Linked DNA regions of Candidatus Pseudothioglobus singularis PS1. The protein of the gene in region 1 purifies or fractionates together with the protein of each later gene. This does not show direct contact. Links are inferred from orthologs where the notes say so. Each region holds a gene or a part of one and is shown on either strand. Other genes may lie near its edges.

The links.
Region 2: the proteins of W908_RS01680 (region 1) and W908_RS04970 purify together in Escherichia coli (affinity purification with mass spectrometry, with the first as the bait; 2 studies listed by BioGRID). This does not show direct contact. The link is inferred for Candidatus Pseudothioglobus singularis PS1 from one-to-one orthologs.

The regions. Positions count from the first base shown.
Region 1 is NZ_CP006911.1:328,466-337,477, reverse strand. The notes cover bases 1,986-4,893. They hold W908_RS01680 (thioredoxin fold domain-containing protein), read left to right. Parts: upstream 1,986-3,033; coding sequence 3,034-3,753; downstream 3,754-4,893. Other genes in these bases: rsmB (16S rRNA (cytosine(967)-C(5))-methyltransferase RsmB), read left to right, coding at 3,743-4,893; W908_RS01685 (leucyl aminopeptidase), read right to left, coding at 1,986-2,953. In the rest of the region: endolytic transglycosylase MltG, read right to left, coding at 1-328; pabC (aminodeoxychorismate lyase), read right to left, coding at 319-1,152; ppnP (pyrimidine/purine nucleoside phosphorylase), read right to left, coding at 1,205-1,516; more of W908_RS01685, read right to left, coding at 1,526-1,985; more of rsmB, read left to right, coding at 4,894-5,020; lon (endopeptidase La), read right to left, coding at 5,023-7,359; ribosome rescue GTPase HflX, read right to left, coding at 7,323-8,654; ATP-dependent Clp protease ATP-binding subunit ClpX, read right to left, coding at 8,688-9,012. UniProt on the Escherichia coli protein: Acts as a disulfide isomerase, interacting with incorrectly folded proteins to correct non-native disulfide bonds.
Region 2 is NZ_CP006911.1:959,953-970,399, forward strand. The notes cover bases 7,671-10,447. They hold W908_RS04970 (FKBP-type peptidyl-prolyl cis-trans isomerase), read right to left. Parts: upstream 9,414-10,447; coding sequence 8,928-9,413; downstream 7,671-8,927. Other genes in these bases: rsgA (ribosome small subunit-dependent GTPase A), read left to right, coding at 7,671-8,265; W908_RS04965 (class I SAM-dependent methyltransferase), read right to left, coding at 8,257-8,904; W908_RS04975 (TIGR01777 family oxidoreductase), read right to left, coding at 9,543-10,388; hemH (ferrochelatase), read right to left, coding at 10,390-10,447. Also shown: W908_RS04915 (IscS subfamily cysteine desulfurase), read right to left, coding at 1-583; W908_RS04920 (Rrf2 family transcriptional regulator), read right to left, coding at 603-1,031; cysE (serine O-acetyltransferase), read right to left, coding at 1,109-1,783; W908_RS04930 (lysophospholipid acyltransferase family protein), read right to left, coding at 1,849-2,691; W908_RS04935 (TolC family protein), read right to left, coding at 2,694-4,070; shikimate kinase AroK, read right to left, coding at 4,179-4,700; W908_RS04945 (zinc-finger domain-containing protein), read right to left, coding at 4,717-4,905; W908_RS04950 (branched-chain amino acid transaminase), read right to left, coding at 4,896-5,825; W908_RS04955 (M48 family metallopeptidase), read left to right, coding at 6,046-7,290; more of rsgA, read left to right, coding at 7,303-7,670. UniProt on the Escherichia coli protein: Folding helper with both chaperone and peptidyl-prolyl cis-trans isomerase (PPIase) activities. Chaperone activity prevents aggregation of unfolded or partially folded proteins and promotes their correct folding.

The DNA.
Region 1 (9,012 bases):
TTTTAGTTTTGAGTACATCTCCTCTTGAAATTTTCTCTATAAATTCAAATACAGAGGTGTTAGGCTTTAATTCATAGTAGCCAGACTTTAATTTTTTATTAGCACTAAGTAGCCTGCTTAGTGTTGTAAAAAATAATTTTGACTTAATTAGTTTTTTTTCGCTTAAATCTTGCGCAACGACTCCCATTGAAGCGCCAGATTTAACTTGAATAATTTGTGTTTGGACAGAAGTTATATCCTTAGATACAAGAATCCAAGCCATAAATAGAAGCAAAAAAATAGATGCAACAAGTCTTGAAAAGAATTTATTCTTATTATTTACAAGCATGTCCAAGATTTAATATCTTGAGTAATAGACGAATATGCAGCACTAATTTTCTCAGTTATTGGGTTATTAGTTAGGTAATAATCGCCAATTGAAGTGACTGGCTGAATACCAATCAGGCTATTTGAAACGAATACTTCATTAGCTTTCTCTAGCTGCTTAATTGAAATATCTTCCTCTATCACCTCTAAGTTGATTAATCTTGATAGTTCTAAAATTATCGATCTTCTGCTGCCAATCACACCGCACCTCTCTAGTTTAGGGGTAATCAACTTATTACCAAATATTAAATAGATGTTGCCTTGAGTTACTGAAACTACCGATTGATTCTCATCAAGCATAATAGCTTCATCAGCCAACATGTTTGTTCGAGCCAAAATTTGTTCGAGCCTATTACAATGCTTAATGCCTGCTAAATTTGGGTTTGAGTGAAACCCACTAATTGCAAATTCTAGTGAGTAAGTTTCTTTAGTTTTATACTCATTCATTTGAGATACAATTACAACTCTAACTGGCTCAATATCCTTGCTATAGCTATAGCCTCTGAGTGAATTACCACGTGACAATATTAATTTAACAATGCAATTTTTTTCTGAAGATAGACTGAGTGCTTTTTTTATATCTTCTAGCCAAACTGAATTCGCTATTTTTTTGATATTTAACCTATCACACCCATTATTTAGTCGCGCAAAGTGGTTATCCCAAAATAAAACTTTATTGTCTTTTGCAACACAGGTTTCAAATAAGCCGTCACCATACTGCATATTACGATTAAAGATACTAACATTGGACTTCACCTCGCCATTTATGATTACTAAAGGTTCCATGTCGTATTTTTTAATCTATAGCAATTTTAATTGATCAGTCAATAATAGTTAATTATGAGTATGAACAGCAATAATCAACGACAGTTTTAACTTCTAACTTGAACACACTTTGTGAAGGCACTTCAAAAGACTCTCCTGATTTGATAGTTTGCCAAGCATTATTTCCAGGGAGCAAAACATTAAGCTCTCCTGCCATAATCTCCATTAATTCATGTTTTTCAGTCGAGAATTCAAATGACCCAGGCATCATTATTCCAAGCGTTTTTGTGGTTCCATCATTGAAGTTTATAACACGACTTGTGACTTTACCATCAAAGTAAATATTTGCCTCTTTAATAATTTCAACGTCTTCAAATGTTGGCATAATCTGTTCCTATACTTGATCCATAATATACTGAGTTAATAGAGGAACGGGTCTTCCAGTTGCGCCTTTCTTAGAACCTCCCAGCCATGCAGTTCCTGCAATATCAATATGAGCCCAAGAATAATTTTTTGCATAGCGAGCTAGAAAACATGCTGCGGTTACTGTCCCTGCTTCTCTTCCTCCAATGTTTGCCATATCTGCAAAATTTGATTTCAGCAAATCATCATACTCCTCATCAAGAGGCAACTGCCAAACGGTATCAAGTGATGACAGTCCTGATGACTTAAGGGCATCTGCAAGCTTTTGATCATTAGACATGACACCAGAATGATGCTTACCCAGAGCTATAATAACTGCACCTGTAAGAGTAGCAATATCAATAACTGCCTTAGGCTTAAACTTCTCACAATAAGTCAAAGCGTCACACAAAATTAAACGACCTTCAGCATCTGTATTTAAAATTTCAATAGTTTGACCAGACATACTTTTAACAACATCGCCTGGTTTTGAGGCATTATGTGCCGGCATATTTTCTACCGTTGGTACAACAACAGTCAAATTTACTTTAAGATTCATTTCAGCAATAGCGCTCATTGCTCCAAGCACAGAAGCAGCGCCACACATATCGTATTTCATCTCATCCATGCCTTGACCAGGCTTTAAAGAAATACCGCCACTATCAAAAGTCACACCTTTACCGACCAAAACGATTGGAGCTTCATTGCCGGCATTAGAATAACTTAGACTGATAAGCTTTCCAGGCTCTATAGAGCCTTTTGAAACAGAGAGCAAAGAATTCATTCCTAGAGACTCCATATCTGACTCTTCAAGGATTTCGCATTCAAGATTATAAGTTTCCGCAAGAGACTTGGCTGTCTCAGCGATGTAAGTTGGGGTGCAGATATTTGGAGGCAAGTCACCTAGCTCTCTTGTAAGCGCCATACCATTTGCAATAGCAACGCCTTTTTGAATTTCTGATGCCCCATTGTTTTGAGAATATATATTGACTGCCTCAAGCACAATGTCACTAATCTCTTCCTTGACACCTACTTTCTTTACCTTATAACTTTCATTTTTTAGAACTCTGGCTGTTGTAATTTGAAGCCAAGCCTCATCGGCATCCTCAACTTCAATACTTGGAATGACAACATTTTTAACCTTTGATACACTCATTGCTGAAGAAAGTGATTTCAGCGCCTTTATATAATTTTTTTGACTGAGTGGCGACTCACCTAAACCAACAACTAGAACCCTTTTTGACTTATAGCCCTCGACTTTTCCAAGCATCAAGGTGCTTGCTAATTTTGGCTCAAATCGATGTAGATCTAGATAATTTTGAATAATTCTATTTTCATTTGATTTGCCCTTGAGAACAAAGGCAACTGAACAGTCTCCACTATAATGGTCAACCGCTTGGTGAGTAACAAAAAACTCCATATCAATTTCCGGGAAATTATAATCTCGGTATATTCTACCAAAAAACTGTAAAATTTACCTCTTTAATCATTAGTTTTCACATGAAAAAGTTTCTTACTATCGCGTTAATCTTTATCACTAATATTGTTTTTGCAGATGTTGGCATGATTGTAAATAAATTAAAGCCTTATTTTCCAGAAATTAAGACTGAAAATATTAGCACTTCTCAGCTTGATGGATACTATGAAGTAGTTCTTACAAATCCTAGCATTGATGTACTTTACATTTCTATGGATGGAAGATATGTGCTTCAAGGCGCAGTCACTGATCTAGAATTAATGACAAATATTTCCACTAATCGTGTTAACGCAATCAAACAAAATATGCTTGACAGCATTAGCGATAATGAAAAGATAATCTTTAAATCCGAAAATGAGAAATATGTTGTTCATGTTTTTACAGATGTTGATTGCCCCTATTGCGCTAAACTTCATGCAAATATGAATGAAATGAATGCTCTTGGAATTACTGTGAAATATTTGGCCTCACCTCTGGAGCAACTTCATCCAAATGCTCAAAGCGCTATGGAAAAAATATGGTGTGCTGAAGATAAGGCGATTGCCATTCACAATTATAAAACTAAGCGATTCTTGCCAAATAGCCCAGATTGTATTAATCCAGTTGCAGAGCAGCTAGCAATTTCCAAACAATTGGGCGTCAATGGAACGCCATCAATTTTTTTTGAAAATGGATTAAATATTCCTGGCTATTTAGAGCCCGAAGAGCTTTTAAATAGATTTTTGAATACCCTTGCTCAATAACAATAATTCAAGAGTCATTGCTCATAATGCTATTTGTCTTGTAGCACTTGAAAAATATACGCTTTCTGAATCGTTATTTCCTAGTGAAACCTCAGAATCTTCATTTGCAAAGTCACTCACTTACGGCTCACTCAGGTTCTATCATCATCTTAATGATGTTATAACTCCTCGGCTAAAAAAAACCTTAGACAAAAAAAATCTTGATATTCACATTCTTATAATTATGGGGGCATATCAACTAATTTATACTGATGTGTCAACTCATGCTGCCATCAATGAAACAGTCGAGGTGGCAGAAAAAATTAAAAAGCAATGGGCTAAAGGCCTTATCAATGCAATACTTAGAGGGATTGATAGGGACCGAGATGATATTCTTAATACTCCTCACTATTCTCATCCAAGTTGGCTTGTAAAAAAAATTATGAAGGAATATCCTGATAATTTTCATAAGATATTTACTGAAAATAATAAACAAGCCCCAATGTCTCTTCGAGTCCATCCATCAATTAATATCAAGTCATATCAAGATAAACTTTTAGAGGGGGGTATAGAATCTAAGACCTCAAAAATTGCACCTCAGTCTTTGACCCTTAATAAAGCAGTAAATGTAGAAAAATTACCAGATTTTAGAGATGGCTCTTGCTATGTTCAAGATACTTCTGCGCAACTAGCAGGTCAGCTCATTGCTCCAAAAAATGGTGAATTAATATTAGATGCCTGTTGCGCACCTGGGGGTAAAACAACTCATCTTGCTGAGCTTTGTCCTAATTCAGAGATCTTGGCATTAGACGCTGATGAGAAAAGGCTTATCAAAGTCAATGATAATATTAAAAGACTTAAGAATAAAAATGTTAAAGTCATTTTAGGAGACGCAACAAACGGCGACTGGTGGAATCAAAGACTTTTTGATAAGATTTTAGTAGATGCTCCATGCACTGGAACAGGGGTGATAAGAAGGCATCCAGATATTAAACTTATAAGAAAACCTAGGGACCTTTCCCATATCGTCGAGGTTCAAGCTTCTATTCTTAAGAACTTATGGTTAATGCTAAAACCTGGAGGCATACTTGTATATGCTACATGTTCGATTTTAAAAGATGAAAATGAAAATCAAATAAGTAAATTTATTAACCTCAATATGGATAGTAGTATTGAGGAAATCAAAGTTCCTTGGGGCAAAGGCCCTATAGGAAACCAACAATTACCTAATGATATATTCGATGGATTCTATTATGCTCAGCTAAGAAAAAAAAGTAAGTCCAAATAAGACTATTTCTCTAATGCAATATCTAAAACCTGGTCAATCCATTTAACTTTAACAATTTCTAGCTTACTTTTTATTTTTTCAGGCACCTCAGATAACTCACGCTCATTATCTTCGGGAATAATGACAGTTTTAATACCTCCTCTCATTGCGGCAAGAAGTTTTTCTTTCAAACCACCGATTGGGGTTATTTCACCCCTCAGAGTAATTTCACCAGTCATTGCAACTGCAGCCTTAACTTTTCGACCAGTTAAAACTGAAACAAGAGCTGTACACATTGCTGCTCCAGCGCTCGGCCCATCTTTCGGTGTTGAGCCATCTGGAACATGGATATGAATGTCCAGTTTTTCATGGAAATCATCTGAAATTCCTAAAGAATCGGCACGTAAACGAGTTACTGACATTGCCGCTTGTATTGATTCTTTCATAACGTCACCAAGTTGGCCCGTATAGTTTAATTTTCCCTTACCTTTGTATGAGGATGCTTCAATTGTAAGTAAGTCACCACCAACTGAAGTCCATGCTAATCCTGTTACCTCGCCGATTTGATTATGTTCTTCAGCTAAACCAAATCGATACTTCTTCATTCCTAAAAATTTTGGCAAACTTTTAGAGTTAATAATTGCTCTAGCTTTTCGTTTTTTTAGCGTTACGTCCTTAATGACTTTTCTACATATGCTGCCAATTTCACGATCAAGATTTCGAACACCTGCTTCTCTAGTGTAGTAACGAATAATATCCATAATTGCAGAATCTTTAAAGACTATTTCCGAACTATTAACACCATTATTTTTCATTTGCTTCGCTATTAAGTGTCTCTTAGCAATTTCGAGTTTTTCATCTTCTGTATAACCAGACAAATGGATGATTTCCATTCTGTCAACTAATGCTTCTGGGAGGTTTAAGGAATTTGCAGTGGCAACAAACATAACTTGAGAGAGATCATAGTCAACCTCTAGGTAGTGATCATTGAAAGTATGATTTTGCTCAGGATCCAAAACCTCGAGCATAGCAGAGCTTGGGTCGCCTCTAAAATCAGAGGCCATTTTGTCTATTTCATCTAGGAGAAATAATGGGTTTTTGACATTAACTTTTTGCATTTTCTGAACGATAGATCCAGGCATAGCCCCTATATAAGTTCTTCTATGTCCACGAATTTCTGCCTCATCTCTTACACCGCCAAGAGCCATGCGAACATATTTTCGATTCACAGATTTTGCAATTGATTCACCCAGTGAGGTCTTTCCTACTCCAGGAGGTCCAACTAAACAAAGTATATTGGCCTTATTATGCGTAACACGACTTTGCACAGCAAGGTGCTCCATAATTCTTTCTTTTACTTTATCCAGCCCATAATGATCAGAGTCAAGAATCTTTTGCGCCTTGACTAAATCTTTATTAGTTTTAGTTTTTTTACTCCAAGGCACTGAACACAAATTTTCTATATAGGTTCTAATGATGGATGCGTCAGAAGACTGGGATGACATTCTTTGAAGTTTATTAAGTTCACTTTGAGCTTTTTTCTTAGCCTCCTTAGGCATTTTGGCTTTGTTGATACTATTTTGTAAATCTTCAATTTCATTTTCATCATCAAGGGTGCCGAGCTCTTTTTGAATGGACTTCATTTGTTCATTCAAGTAATAGTCTCTTTGATTAGACTCCATTTGCTTACGGACTCTATTCTGAATTTTTTGCTCTGCACCAAGAACATCTAACTCACCTTCAAGGATGGACAAAATTGCCTCTAGTCTATCTTGTGCTTGGCCACTTTCAAGAAGACTCTGTTTTTCACTCACTTTGAGACTTAAGTTTGCAATAATTACATCACTAAATCTTTCAACATCGGTAATTTCTTTAAGAACCTTATAAACCTCTTCAGGGATTTTTTTACTAAGCTTAATATATTTTTCAAAATTTTCTAATGCAAGACGCATCATTGCTTTAATTTCTGTATCGTTATCAAAACTTAAACTACAATCACTTAATACGACTTCAGTGTGCTCACCTAAATCTACAAACTCTTCAATTTTTGCGCGTTTAACTCCTTCAACTAGAACTTTTATAGTCCCATCGGGCAATTTTAAAAGCTGAAGAATCGTTGCCAAAGTTCCAACTTTGTGAAGATCGTCATTATTTGGCTCCTCAATTGCTTCATCTTTTTGCGTAGCTAAAAAAACATTTTTATCTGCTTCCATAGCTTGGGTGATTGCTTTAACAGAGGATTTCCTTCCAATAAATAGTGGAATAACGGTATGAGGAAAAACAACTACATCTCTTAATGGTAGAAGGGGGGTTGACTGCTTCTCTAAGCTGTTTGACTCTGTTGTGATTTCTGCTTCCATAATAATGAAACACCTTGCTTATCTAGTAATCTTTCTAGATAGTGACTAGTTACATTAATTTCAAGTAGCCATTGACCAAATTCGTTCATTATTTCTTTTTTAATAAATCCAACTTTATGTATTTCACTTCTTATATATGCCGACTGAACATCTAACTTGATACGTGCAGAAGTCATCATTCCACTAAGACTTTCAGATAAGGCCTCATAAAGAAGATCAACCCCTTCTCCAGTTTCAGCAGAAAGCCAAACACGAGAAATATTTCCTTCTGAGTCTTTATCGATTCTTGGTTTGAAGTTGACTAGGCCATCAATCTTATTCATTACTAGAATTCTTGGTATTTTTTGAGCACCTATTTGCTCAATAATATCTTCGACCTGGTCAATTTTATCTCTGTTATTTGGATCAGATGCATCAACAATGTGAAGAAGTACATTTGCCTGACGAGTTTCCTCTAATGTTGATTTAAATGCCTCAACAAGTTCATGCGGCAAGTCCTGAATAAAACCAACTGTATCCGCGATGACTGCCTCACCAGATGCTGGCAACATAACTCTTCTAATAGTAGAATCAAGAGTTGCAAATAACTTATCATCTGCATACACTTCAGCATTTGTTAATAGATTGAAGAGTGTCGACTTGCCAGCATTTGTGTAACCGGCAAGAGATATCATTGGAAGCTGATTTTTTACACGAGATTTTCTGCCTAGATCATGTTGTTTATGAACTTTTGCAAGTCGCTTATTAATATTTTTAATTCGAATTGAAACAAGTCTTTTATCTGTTTCTAACTGAGTTTCACCAGGACCTCTTAAACCTATACCTCCTTTTTGCCTCTCCAGGTGAGTCCAACCTCTTACTAATCTGGTTGAAAGATGTTTTAATTGAGCAAGTTCTACTTGCAGCTTTCCTTCAAAAGAGCTCGCTCTTAATGCAAAAATATCCAATATTAAGCCTGTTCGATCCATAACTTGGCACTTCAATGCTTTTTCTAAGTTACGTTCTTGAGATGGTGATAACTGGTGCGAAAATATAACTAGTTCAATTTCATTGTCACTTACACTTAATGCAAGTTCATCAACTTTACCAGTTCCAATAAAAAACTGCGCCTTAGTAAAACTTCTTTTTACTAAAACTGTTTCAATAATATTCAGTCCAGAAGAGACAGCAAGCTGTTTAAATTCATTGACACTATCTGGTGATTGACTAATAGAAGTGAGCTCAATATGGACTAGGATAGTTCTTTCGCCTTGACCAACCGCATCCTTTTGACGATCAAACAACTCCATAGACATTATTGAGTTTTTAGCATACAGAATTTAATTTCATTAGCTTGCCTTGCGAATAGTTCTTTTCTTATTATCAGATTGATGAACTATTACTGGTTGTTTCAAACCCTCTACAACTGCTTTATCTATCACAACCTCTTTCACACTTGGGTTAGATGGAATTTCATACATTGTATCTAACAACAAGTCCTCTAAGATTGCCCTCAAACCTCTTGCTCCTGTTTTTCTCTTAAGCGCTAATTTGGCAATAGCTACAAGAGCATTCTTCCTGATTGTTAGCTTTACTCCTTCAATAGCAAAAAATTGTTGAAACTGTTTCACTACTGAATTTTTTGGCTTCGTGAGAATTTCGATTAAAGCATCC
Region 2 (10,447 bases), 640 kb from region 1 along the record:
GTGCTGTCAAATCAATTTCAATCTTACCAACCGACTGTGCAGCATCGACATGGAAGAAAACTTTATTTTCTCTACAAATATCACCAATAGTCTGAAGATCTTGGATGACACCAATTTCGTTATTGACATGCATAAATGATGCAAGAATTGTGTCTTCTCTAATCGTTTTCTTAAAGAGATCTATATCTAATAACCCATTAGGCAAAGGATCTAAATAAGTAACCTCAAAACCTTCTCTTTCAAGTTGACGACATGTATCAAGAATGGCCTTATGCTCAGTTTTAAGAGTAATGATATGTTTACCACGTTTCTGATAGAAGTGAGCGATACCTTTCAGCGCTAAGTTATTAGACTCTGTAGCGCCTGAAGTCCAAACAATTTCTCTTGGATCAGCGCCTACTAGATCAGCGACCTGAGAGCGAGCCTCATCGACAGCCTTTTCTGCCTGCCAGCCGAAATAATGAGAACGAGAAGCAGCATTTCCAAAATCTCCTTCCATAGTTAGGTATTTGGCCATTTTCTTGGCAACACGAGCATCAACTGGAGTTGTTGATGAATAGTCCATGTATGTTGGTGTAAGCATGTATTTATTCCTTTAAAAATTAATTGACATTGAGTGATTGGGTGAGTTGATAGTCATCCATCACTTGCTGAAGATTTCGAGTACTCAAAAAACCTCTAATTTGATCACTCACTTCGCACCATAAATGGTGAGAAAGACACTGCTTACCTCTATTGCAGTCTTTTGAGCCATGACAGCGCCTCAAATCAATATTCTCATCAACAGCCTCAATAATTTGAGTTAGAGTAACCTCTTCTGCATTGACATTGAGTAAATAGCCTCCCCCTGGGCCTCTGACACTTTTAACGAGTGATGCTTTTCTAAGTTTAGCAAAAAGTTGCTCAAGATAAGAGAGCGAAATATTTTGTCTTTGTGAAATCATATCAAGGGTTACAGGCCTTGAAGATTCGTTAGACGCTAAATCCAACATTGCTGTAACCGCATACCTTCCTTTAGTGGTTAATTGCATAAAAAAATCTCTATCTCAAAAAAACAAATTATACTATTAACCAACTAAATTAGTCAAGTATTTAATTCAATTAAAACTTACTTATTTTCAATATTAACAGAGCTCGTTTTAGGGCTTGCATTTTCTAACTTTTCCTCCATCTCAGCGAGGCGCTCAATAAGTGAATTAATAGCCTGAATTGTAGGGTCATTAGAAGTCCCTGAGGAGTTGGCTGCATAAGAATCAAAAGAGCCTCCATCTTCCGCCTTCTTTCTTACAATCCTACCTGGTATTCCAACAACTGTTTCGTTATCATCTATCGACCTGACTACAACAGAGTTAGAGCCAACACGTACATTTTCTCCAAGTATTATAGGTCCAAGTATCTTTGCACCCGCACCTATAACAACGCCATTTTTTAACGTGGGATGTCGCTTTACTTTGTCCCAAGTGGTGCCTCCTAAAGTTACACCGTGATAAAGCATACAATCATCTCCAATGATTGCTGTCTCCCCAATCACAACACCCATACCATGGTCGATAAAAAAACGCCTTCCAATAACTGCGCCTGGATGAATTTCAATACCCGTTACCCAGCGTGCAAATGTAGATATAAAACGCGCTAGCCAATAAAGTCTATAACGCCATAAAAAGTGAGTTAATCGATAGAATAAAACTGCCTGTACACCTGAATAACAAGTTAATACTTCAAATACATTTCTTGCAGCAGGATCTCGAGCAAATACACTGCGCACATCTTCGATAATTTTCATGCAGTTGATTATACCATTATTGCTACAAGTGAGATTTTACTGCATAGAAATAACAATTACAAAAATTAGATATAAGAGTGTGACGATTTAAATCTTCTGTAGCTCCACATGTACTGCTCAGGCTGTCTCCTTATAAGAGACTCAATAGACTGATTCATTTGGCCTACCCTTTCTTCTAAATTATCGCCCTTAGCATCAAGATCAACTGGCTCTATATTCAAATCATAACCTTGACCATCATCAAGCCTCTCAGCCCAAAACATTAAGACCTGTGCATTCTGTTTTTTTGCTATTCTTGCAAGCAAAGTCATTGTATTAACCTTCTTTCCAAAAAAAGGGGTCATTAAGCCACCCTCTTTACCAGGGTCTTGATCAGGAAGCATCCCAACTAAATCACCATTATTAAGCGCCCTTTGAATTTTTAAAATTCCAAGCTTATCCGCACTAGCCATTGTTAGATTACCTTGGTTTCTCCTAGAGAACAAGTAGTCATTCTGCTTATTGCTTCTCAGAGGCCTATACATAAAGGTCACCTTTCTTTTTTCTGCAAGAACTCTACCTGTTATTTCCCAACAACCCATATGAGGAACCAACAGAATTATTTTTTTTGAACTATCAAGATAGTGCTCACCATTGATATTTCTAATAAGCTTTGCATTATCTGTAAAGTTTTGATTCCATATTAGACCAGACTCAGTCAATCCTTTACCTGTTTCAGACAGTACTCTTTTTAAAAGTAACTTAAGTTCCAATTCACTCAAACCTGGAAAACAAATTTCTAAGTTTTGTTTTGAAACACTTTTTGCTTCTGAATTAAATAAATAAAGAAGATATCCTATAAAAGAACCAAATGAGTGGTTAACCTTTAGTGGCAATAAAGATGTAAAGGTTAGAAATAGGCGAATCATTTTTAATTGTAAAGTTGATCAACCGCTGCCTTGTAATCAATAACTATTTTTTGATATGTTCCTGCCGCCTGAAGGTAAGTAAGGTTTGCAAGATTTGCGCTACTCTTTGCAGCAAGAACTAAAGACTTCTGGCCTCTAGCCTCACTAAATTTGATTTGCTCTTCAATAACCTTTTCTTCAGCCAGTGCGCCCTGCTCTAGATAAAGAGCTACAAGCTCAGTTAATAAGTCAACCTGAGCTAGGAGATAGTTAATTTGTTGAATACTGTTAATTTCAGCTTCACGTTTTTTTGCATCAATATCCGACATCTTTATTTCAGTATTTTCAACTGCGAGAAGTTCTTTTCGTGAGCCAAGCGCATAAGAGATATCTACCCCAACATTCCATGAATAATCTCTGTTACCAAAGCTATCAAAGACCTTGTCGTTTTCACTGAGAGATGAAAGACCTAAATTTAGATTAACATTTGGCATTGTTTTATTATCTAATGACTGAAGCTCTCTTTGAAGCTTTACTTTATCAAAATCAAATTTTTGAATGGCTCTGGAATTTTTAACAAATTCTTTAGGATTGACATCGCTAAAAGTTTGCTCTTTAAATAAATCCATCTCAACAACCATGTCAGACTCTTTAGCGCCTATTAAATCAGCAAGCTCACGCCTCTCAATGATGAGCTCTTTGTTAGATTGAAGTGATTGTTGCCTTGCTTTAACATAGTTGTCTTTTTCTTGAATAAGGACTGTAATGTCTATGAGGGAGTTTTTAAATTTATCTTCTGCGAGATTGAGCTGCTCCCTTGATAATTCAAGCGCAATTTTGTGATTTTTGACCACTTCTTGCTTTAATGCCAAATCAACAAATTTAGAAAGCTTGGATGCTAGGAAATTTTCTGCCTGCTCTTCAAGACTTACCTTTATAGCTATCAAATCAATAGAAGCAAGATCCAGATTAAGTTTATCATTAAGGCCATCCTTATTCTGAAGTAAAGGTCTTGCGTAAGTAATTGAAAAAAGGTTTGAATGCGTCGCATTACTGTCCTTGTCGTTTCGAGTCAGTGAATGCTTTAAATTGACAGTTGCACCTGAATGTGAAACTTTTCTGATTGCACCAATCTCGTATTTAGTTGAGAAAAGGTCCTCGTAAAGTCTTGATGCCACATCATCACCCCCAGTATAAGTTTCACTTGCACCAGCATTAATATTCCAATCTGTGTAAATAGATAGAGACTTCTGATTGATTAAACTCGTTTTTTCTGAAAGGGATAACTGAACAAAATAAGGATGGCTTTCTACAAGCTGAGTACTAAAATCATCTAAAGTTATCGCACTGACATTGAAAGATGAAAGTACAAATGCAGATAGAAAAAAATTTTTGAACATTATTTACCCCTTTGGTCTAAATTCAATTAATAAATATCAGTTTAGAGCATTAAATTAACATTTTAGTGAAGTTTTGATGAAGTTTAGGAAAAAAGAGGTTAAAAAAAATTATCTTTGTAAATGTGTTAATATTTCATGGATAACTTCATTTAGTTTCTTTTCATTTGTATCAATAATAATGGTTGCTATTTCCCTATAGAGTGGATCTCTTGCCTCGATAATATCAGTAATTGTTTTTCTTTTATTAGAGCTATTTTCTAGTAAAGGTCTTGTTTTAGATTTTGCTGTTCTTCTTAAAATTTGATCAACGGAGGATAGAAGGTAAATAACCGAACCAGTTTTTGAAATTTCAAACCTATTTTCTTTTGATATTACTGCGCCACCTCCAGTAGCCAAGACAATGTTATCTTTGCTGCATAACTCCTTTAAAACATCAGACTCTCTTTTTCGAAACCCCTCTTCTCCCTCAACATCAAATATGTGGTCAATACTCACACCAGTCTTGTCAATAATTTCATGATCTGCATCATAAAAATTAACGCCTAACTTTTCAGATAGCCTTCTTCCAACGGTTGTTTTGCCTGATCCCATTGGACCAACTAAAACAACATTATTTAAATTTGTTTGCATTTTTTAAAATACTAAACTATGAGTCCAGTTTATATTTTGCTCCACAATATGGACAACTCACTTTGCCATGATCATCAAATGATAAAAAAACTTTTGGATGCATATTCCACTTTGAAGAATCTTTGGGTGGACAGTGAGCAGGTAGATCTTTATTTGAAACTATCTTTGTTACACCTTCATATGAGTCGGCAGAACTCACAAACACCTTCCACTATCTATCCAGTGATTAAAGTCACTGTTTCGCCCATGAACACAATCAAAGTAGAGTGACTGTAGCTTTTCAGTGACTGGTCCACGAGCCCCCTGACCAATCTGATTTCCATCAAGATCTCTAATGGGGGTTACCTCAGCCGCAGTTCCAGTAAAGAAAGCCTCCTCTGAGGCGTATATTTCATCACAAGATAGTTTCTTTTCAATAATGTTATAGCCTAATGACTTTGCCAAAGTAAAAATCGTATCTCTCGTAATACCAGGCAAGGCTGATGTCAAATGAGGAGTATAAATTACATCGTCTTTAATGACAAAAATATTCTCACCGCTCCCTTCAGAAACATAACCATCAATATCTAACATTAAAGCCTCATCAAATCCATGATCAAGTGCCTCCTTTAGGGCCATCATAGAGTTAACATAATTTCCATTTGTTTTAGCACCACTCAGAGAAGGATGAGCCGGATGCCTGACATAAGAAGACGTTCTAATTCTTATCCCGTTTTTCATATTATCTTCGCCCAAGTAAGCTCCCCATTCCCATGCAGCAATCATTGTGTGGACTTTTAAGTTATCCGCCCTAAGACCCATACCCTCAGAGCCATAGAAACACATTGGTCTAATGTAGGCAGAATTAAGATTATTCTTAGTAACAACTTCTCTCTGAGCTTGATTAAGCGTCTTAGCATCATAAGGAATTTCCATCCCCAAAATTCGAGTTGAATTAAATAGTCTCTCAGTATGCTCTTCAAGCTTAAAAATTGCTGGCCCCTTGTCAGTTTCATAAGCCCTAACACCCTCAAAAGCCCCCATGCCGTAATGCAGGGTGTGAGTTAAAACATGAACCTTTGCTTCGCGCCAATCCAACCATTCTCCATCCATCCAGATGAAGCCATCTCTATCTTCCATTGTCATTACAAAATCTCATTAATAAAACTTTAATTACGAAATTATACCCATCTCCATATAGAATTCATCTCATATATCTATGATTTCATTTAGGCTTTTATTATTTATTTATATAATTATTTTTGAATATTATTTTCATTTAATTTACCGGTATTTCAATTTGTAATATCTAATAAATGAGCGGGTATAATTTGTTGTAACTTTTTAAGATCATTTATACATAAAAATGGAATTTAATTTTTTTACATTTATTTTTTTATTCGCAATTTTGACTTCGGTCCTAGCTTTACTTTATCTAAATTTTAGACAAGACAAGGCGATTGATAACTCATTTGATGCAGTTCCTGATGGCTTCAGTGAAACGATAAAGCTTGAAGATCATCAAAAAGCTGGAAAATATACGAAAGCTAAGCTTTTATTAAATCATTTTGAGATAATCTTTTCAACAATGGTACTGCTAGTTTGGACACTAGGTGGCGCTATGAACTGGATCGATGGCTACTGGTCTCAAAGAGTTAATGACCCAGTACTAATGGGTACTTTCTTTGTACTGAGCATCATGCTCATTGCTAGCTTTATTGACCTTCCTTTCAGTATTTATAGGAATTTTGTTTTGGAGCAAAAATTTGGATTTAATCGCATGACAGTTGGCACTTTTGCTGGAGACTTAATTAAGGAAATAATACTGAGTCTCGTTCTTGTTTTGCCTCTAATTTACGCTATTCTCTATCTTATGAATATTGAATCAATAGGTAACTATTGGTGGATCTATGTTTGGGTTATTATCAGTCTTTTTTCCTTAATCATGATGTGGGTCTATCCCTCTTTCATTGCACCCATCTTTAACAAATTTAACCCGCTAGTCAATGAAAGTCTTAAAACAAGAATTACTAGTCTCCTAGAAAGAACCGGCTTTGGTAGCGATGGCATATATGTCATGGATGGATCAAAAAGATCCTCACATGGAAACGCGTACTTTACTGGAATAGGCAAGAACAAAAGAATTGTGTTCTTTGATACCCTTCTTAATGGAATGGAGGACAAAGAGATTGAGGCAATTCTTGCGCATGAGCTCGGACACTTTCATCACAAGCACACGCGTCAAAGAATGATCAGCTCTTTTATCTTCAGTTTTATTAGTCTTGCCCTACTAGGCTATCTGATTAATCAAACTTGGTTCTTTAATGGACTAGGAATTTCAGAGCCATCATCACACGCAGCATTGGTTCTTTTTAGTCTAGCCCTTCCAGTCTTTAGTTTTTTTATTACTCCAATTAGTAATTTAGTCTCAAGAAAACACGAATTCCAGGCAGACGCCTTTGCAGCAAGCCATACTGACGCAAAAGATTTAATATCTTCTCTCATTAAACTTTACAAAGAAAACTCATCATCCTTATCCCCAGATAGATACTATTCAGCTTTCCATGACTCTCATCCAAGTGCGGTCCTTAGAATTGAAAAATTACTATAATTTAACTGCCTAGTGCCACTTACTAGAAAACAAAAATGGCGCATTGATAAAGTTCAATCTGAAAAGATTGCTCGCGCTGATAAAGCTTCAATCAAAGCCGAATCTGAGCTAAACGTGAAAGATAAAGAATATTCCGGTAAGGTGATTACAAGGTATGGTCAGCGTCAACTTGTCGAGGCAAAAAATGGTGAAATTTTTCAATGTGTAAGCCGACAAAATATTGGCTTTTCTGTTGCAGGTGATGAAGTCCTGTTTAAAAAAACAAAACAAGGCGAGGCAATTGTCACTGCCATCTACCCAAGAAGAACTGAGCTCCAAAGAAAAGATAAATTAATTGCAGCCAATATTGATCAGTTATGGCTAGTCGTAGCAATTGAGCCGCACTATGAGTTTGATCTAATTGACCGTTACCTTATTATGGCTGAAAACTCAAACCTTCCTATAGGTATAGTAATCAATAAAATTGAGCTATTAAAAAATAAAAGTCAGCTTAATGACGACTTTGAACACTATAGAAATATTGGCTATGATGTTCACATAATGAGTGTTAAGAGTGATTTAAATGTGATCTCATTTAAGGAAAAACTAGTCAATAAATCTCATATATTTCTGGGTCAGTCTGGCGTTGGAAAATCCTCACTCATTAATGCGTTAATTCCTGATTTAGAGCTAAGAGTCAATGAAATTTCAATTAAAAGTAAGCTGGGCAAGCACACAACAACAAACACAACAATCTATCACATTCCAAGCGGTGGTGATTTAATTGATTCACCTGGTGTCCGTGAGTTTCAATTAGACAACCTTTCTGAAGAGCAGATAGTCAGAGGATTCAGAGAATTCAAAGCGCTTTCACATCAATGTCGATTTAGAAACTGCAAGCACATTAATGAGCCAGACTGTGCGATTAAAATGGCCTTAGAGAATGGTGAAATTAATAGCAATCGTTATGAGAGCTATTTGAATATATTAGCCTAGTTTTTTCAAAAAAATTACTCGCTCTGAGTAAATGTCAAGTTCTAACTTCAGTTCTTTTGCAAGGTATGCTAAAGATTGTTTATTAAAAAATCCTATATGAGAAGGGTCATTTTTGTAATACCAATTGCTAAAATCTGTCTCTTCAGTCAACAAATGCGTCATTAATGCGATATACCCACCCGCCCTAAGAGTTGAAGTTAAGCGCTTAAATTCAAGCATTGGGCTTCTTAGATGCTCAACAACTTCAGTTGCTGTGATAAAGTCAAACTTCTTAATAAAAACACCTTGATTTGAGGCATAAAACTTGTCATATAGCTCAACATGATGCTTCTTCTCTTCAAGCATTAAGGACAAGGTTGGTCCTGGTCCAGAGCCAAAATCAAGGCCATAAGACTTCTCGGGAATTTTTTGTAAAAGAGGCTCTGCTAACTGAGATAAAAATTGACGATAGCGATTATCCGAAGGATCGTTATTGTGAGTGTCATACCTTAATTTTTCATCAGCCTCTGAAAGATGAAAGGATTTAGGTACAAAGACAAATCTACAATCTGAGCAACTTAGATACTCTCTATGTCTATCTTTATGAATCAGTGAATGATTCTTTGATTGACACAGCGGGCAAGTAATAATTTTTATCACTATAGCCCGCTATAGATTTATGATTAGTGAGAGTGGCCACCTGCTGAGTGGACGTGACCGTGAGATAACTCTTCAGCCTCAGCATCTCTGACATCTTCAATGCTAACTGAAAAATGAAGGGTCTCACCAGCTAAAGGGTGGTTTGCGTCAACTGTAATTTTCTCATCGTCCTGCTTTGTAACTGTCACAACAAAAGGGTTGCCATCTTGGTCCTGAGATTGAAGCTGCATACCAATTGTTACTTCGTCAATGCCTTGAAGTGCTGTGCGAGGGATCTCTTGAATCGCATCCTGCATTCGAAGCCCATAACCCTCTTCAGGCTCCACAGATACATCCATCTTGTCACCCTTACTGGCGCCTTCAAGCGCCGACTCAAGACCAGGAATAATGTTTCCATGCCCTTGTAAAAAGTCAAGAGTCTCTTTGCCGTCAGATGAATCAATAACCTCACCAGCATCATTTTTAAGAGTGTAGTGCATTGATACGACTTTATCCTTACTAACTTTCATATTTTCTCCAAAAATAAACAAAAAAAACTCCCCAAAACGGAAAGCCTCATTCAATCTTATGTAACAGTGTGAAACTTAAACATATTTTACCATAGGCAAATGCTTTTACATTATGAGGATTGAGCGGCTTTACCCTATTAGATCTCTCATTGCAGTGTCGATGTCAGGATAGTCAAAAACAAAGCCAGCTTGGATTAATCTCATCGGAATAACAGATGCACTTAAAGTTAAGACTTGGGATCCTTTACCAAGGAGGATTTTCAATTGCCACTCCCATACAGGAATAAAAAAAGGTCTTTTTAAAGACTTAGCAAGAACTCTTCCAAAGACCTTTTGAGGAACAGGCTCAGGTGATGTAATGTTATAAATGCCTTTACTCTGAGGATCATTGATTAGATAATGAAATGCTTTAACGAGATCATCAATATGTATCCAAGAGAAACATTGATTTCCACTCATAATAGGGCCACCTATACCAAAGTAATAAGGCCAGTATAATTTTGCTAATGCTCCGCCCTTTCTTGAAAGAACAACACCAAACCTTAAAATAGTAACATCATCCGAAATGGACTTTGCAGCACTCTCAACGGCAATATTGAGATCAGTCAAATAACCCTCGCCCTGAATATCATCTTCAGTCTTGGGGTCATTACAGTCAGATTCTGCATAAAAACTAATCCCTGAAGAGCAAATCACTTTAGGCGTCTTAGTAATGAGCTTAGTCGCATCTGAGAGCATTTGATTAGTATTGACCCTGCTTTGCCACATCTCAGCAATAATTTTTTTACTCCACCTCTTTGAAATAGTGGATCCAGCAAGCTGAATAACAAAGTCACTACCATCAATAATTGAGGATAGATACTCAGCAGACTTAAAAACGGTTCTATTGAATACTTCTACTTGGTGTGTCTTTGAAAAGCTTTTTTGGAGCGCACTGCCAATTAATCCAGTTCCACCCAGAATAACAATTTTCATACTACTTGTTCCAGCCTGATGTGTTATCAAGTACGATCTGAGTCAAGAATTCAATATGA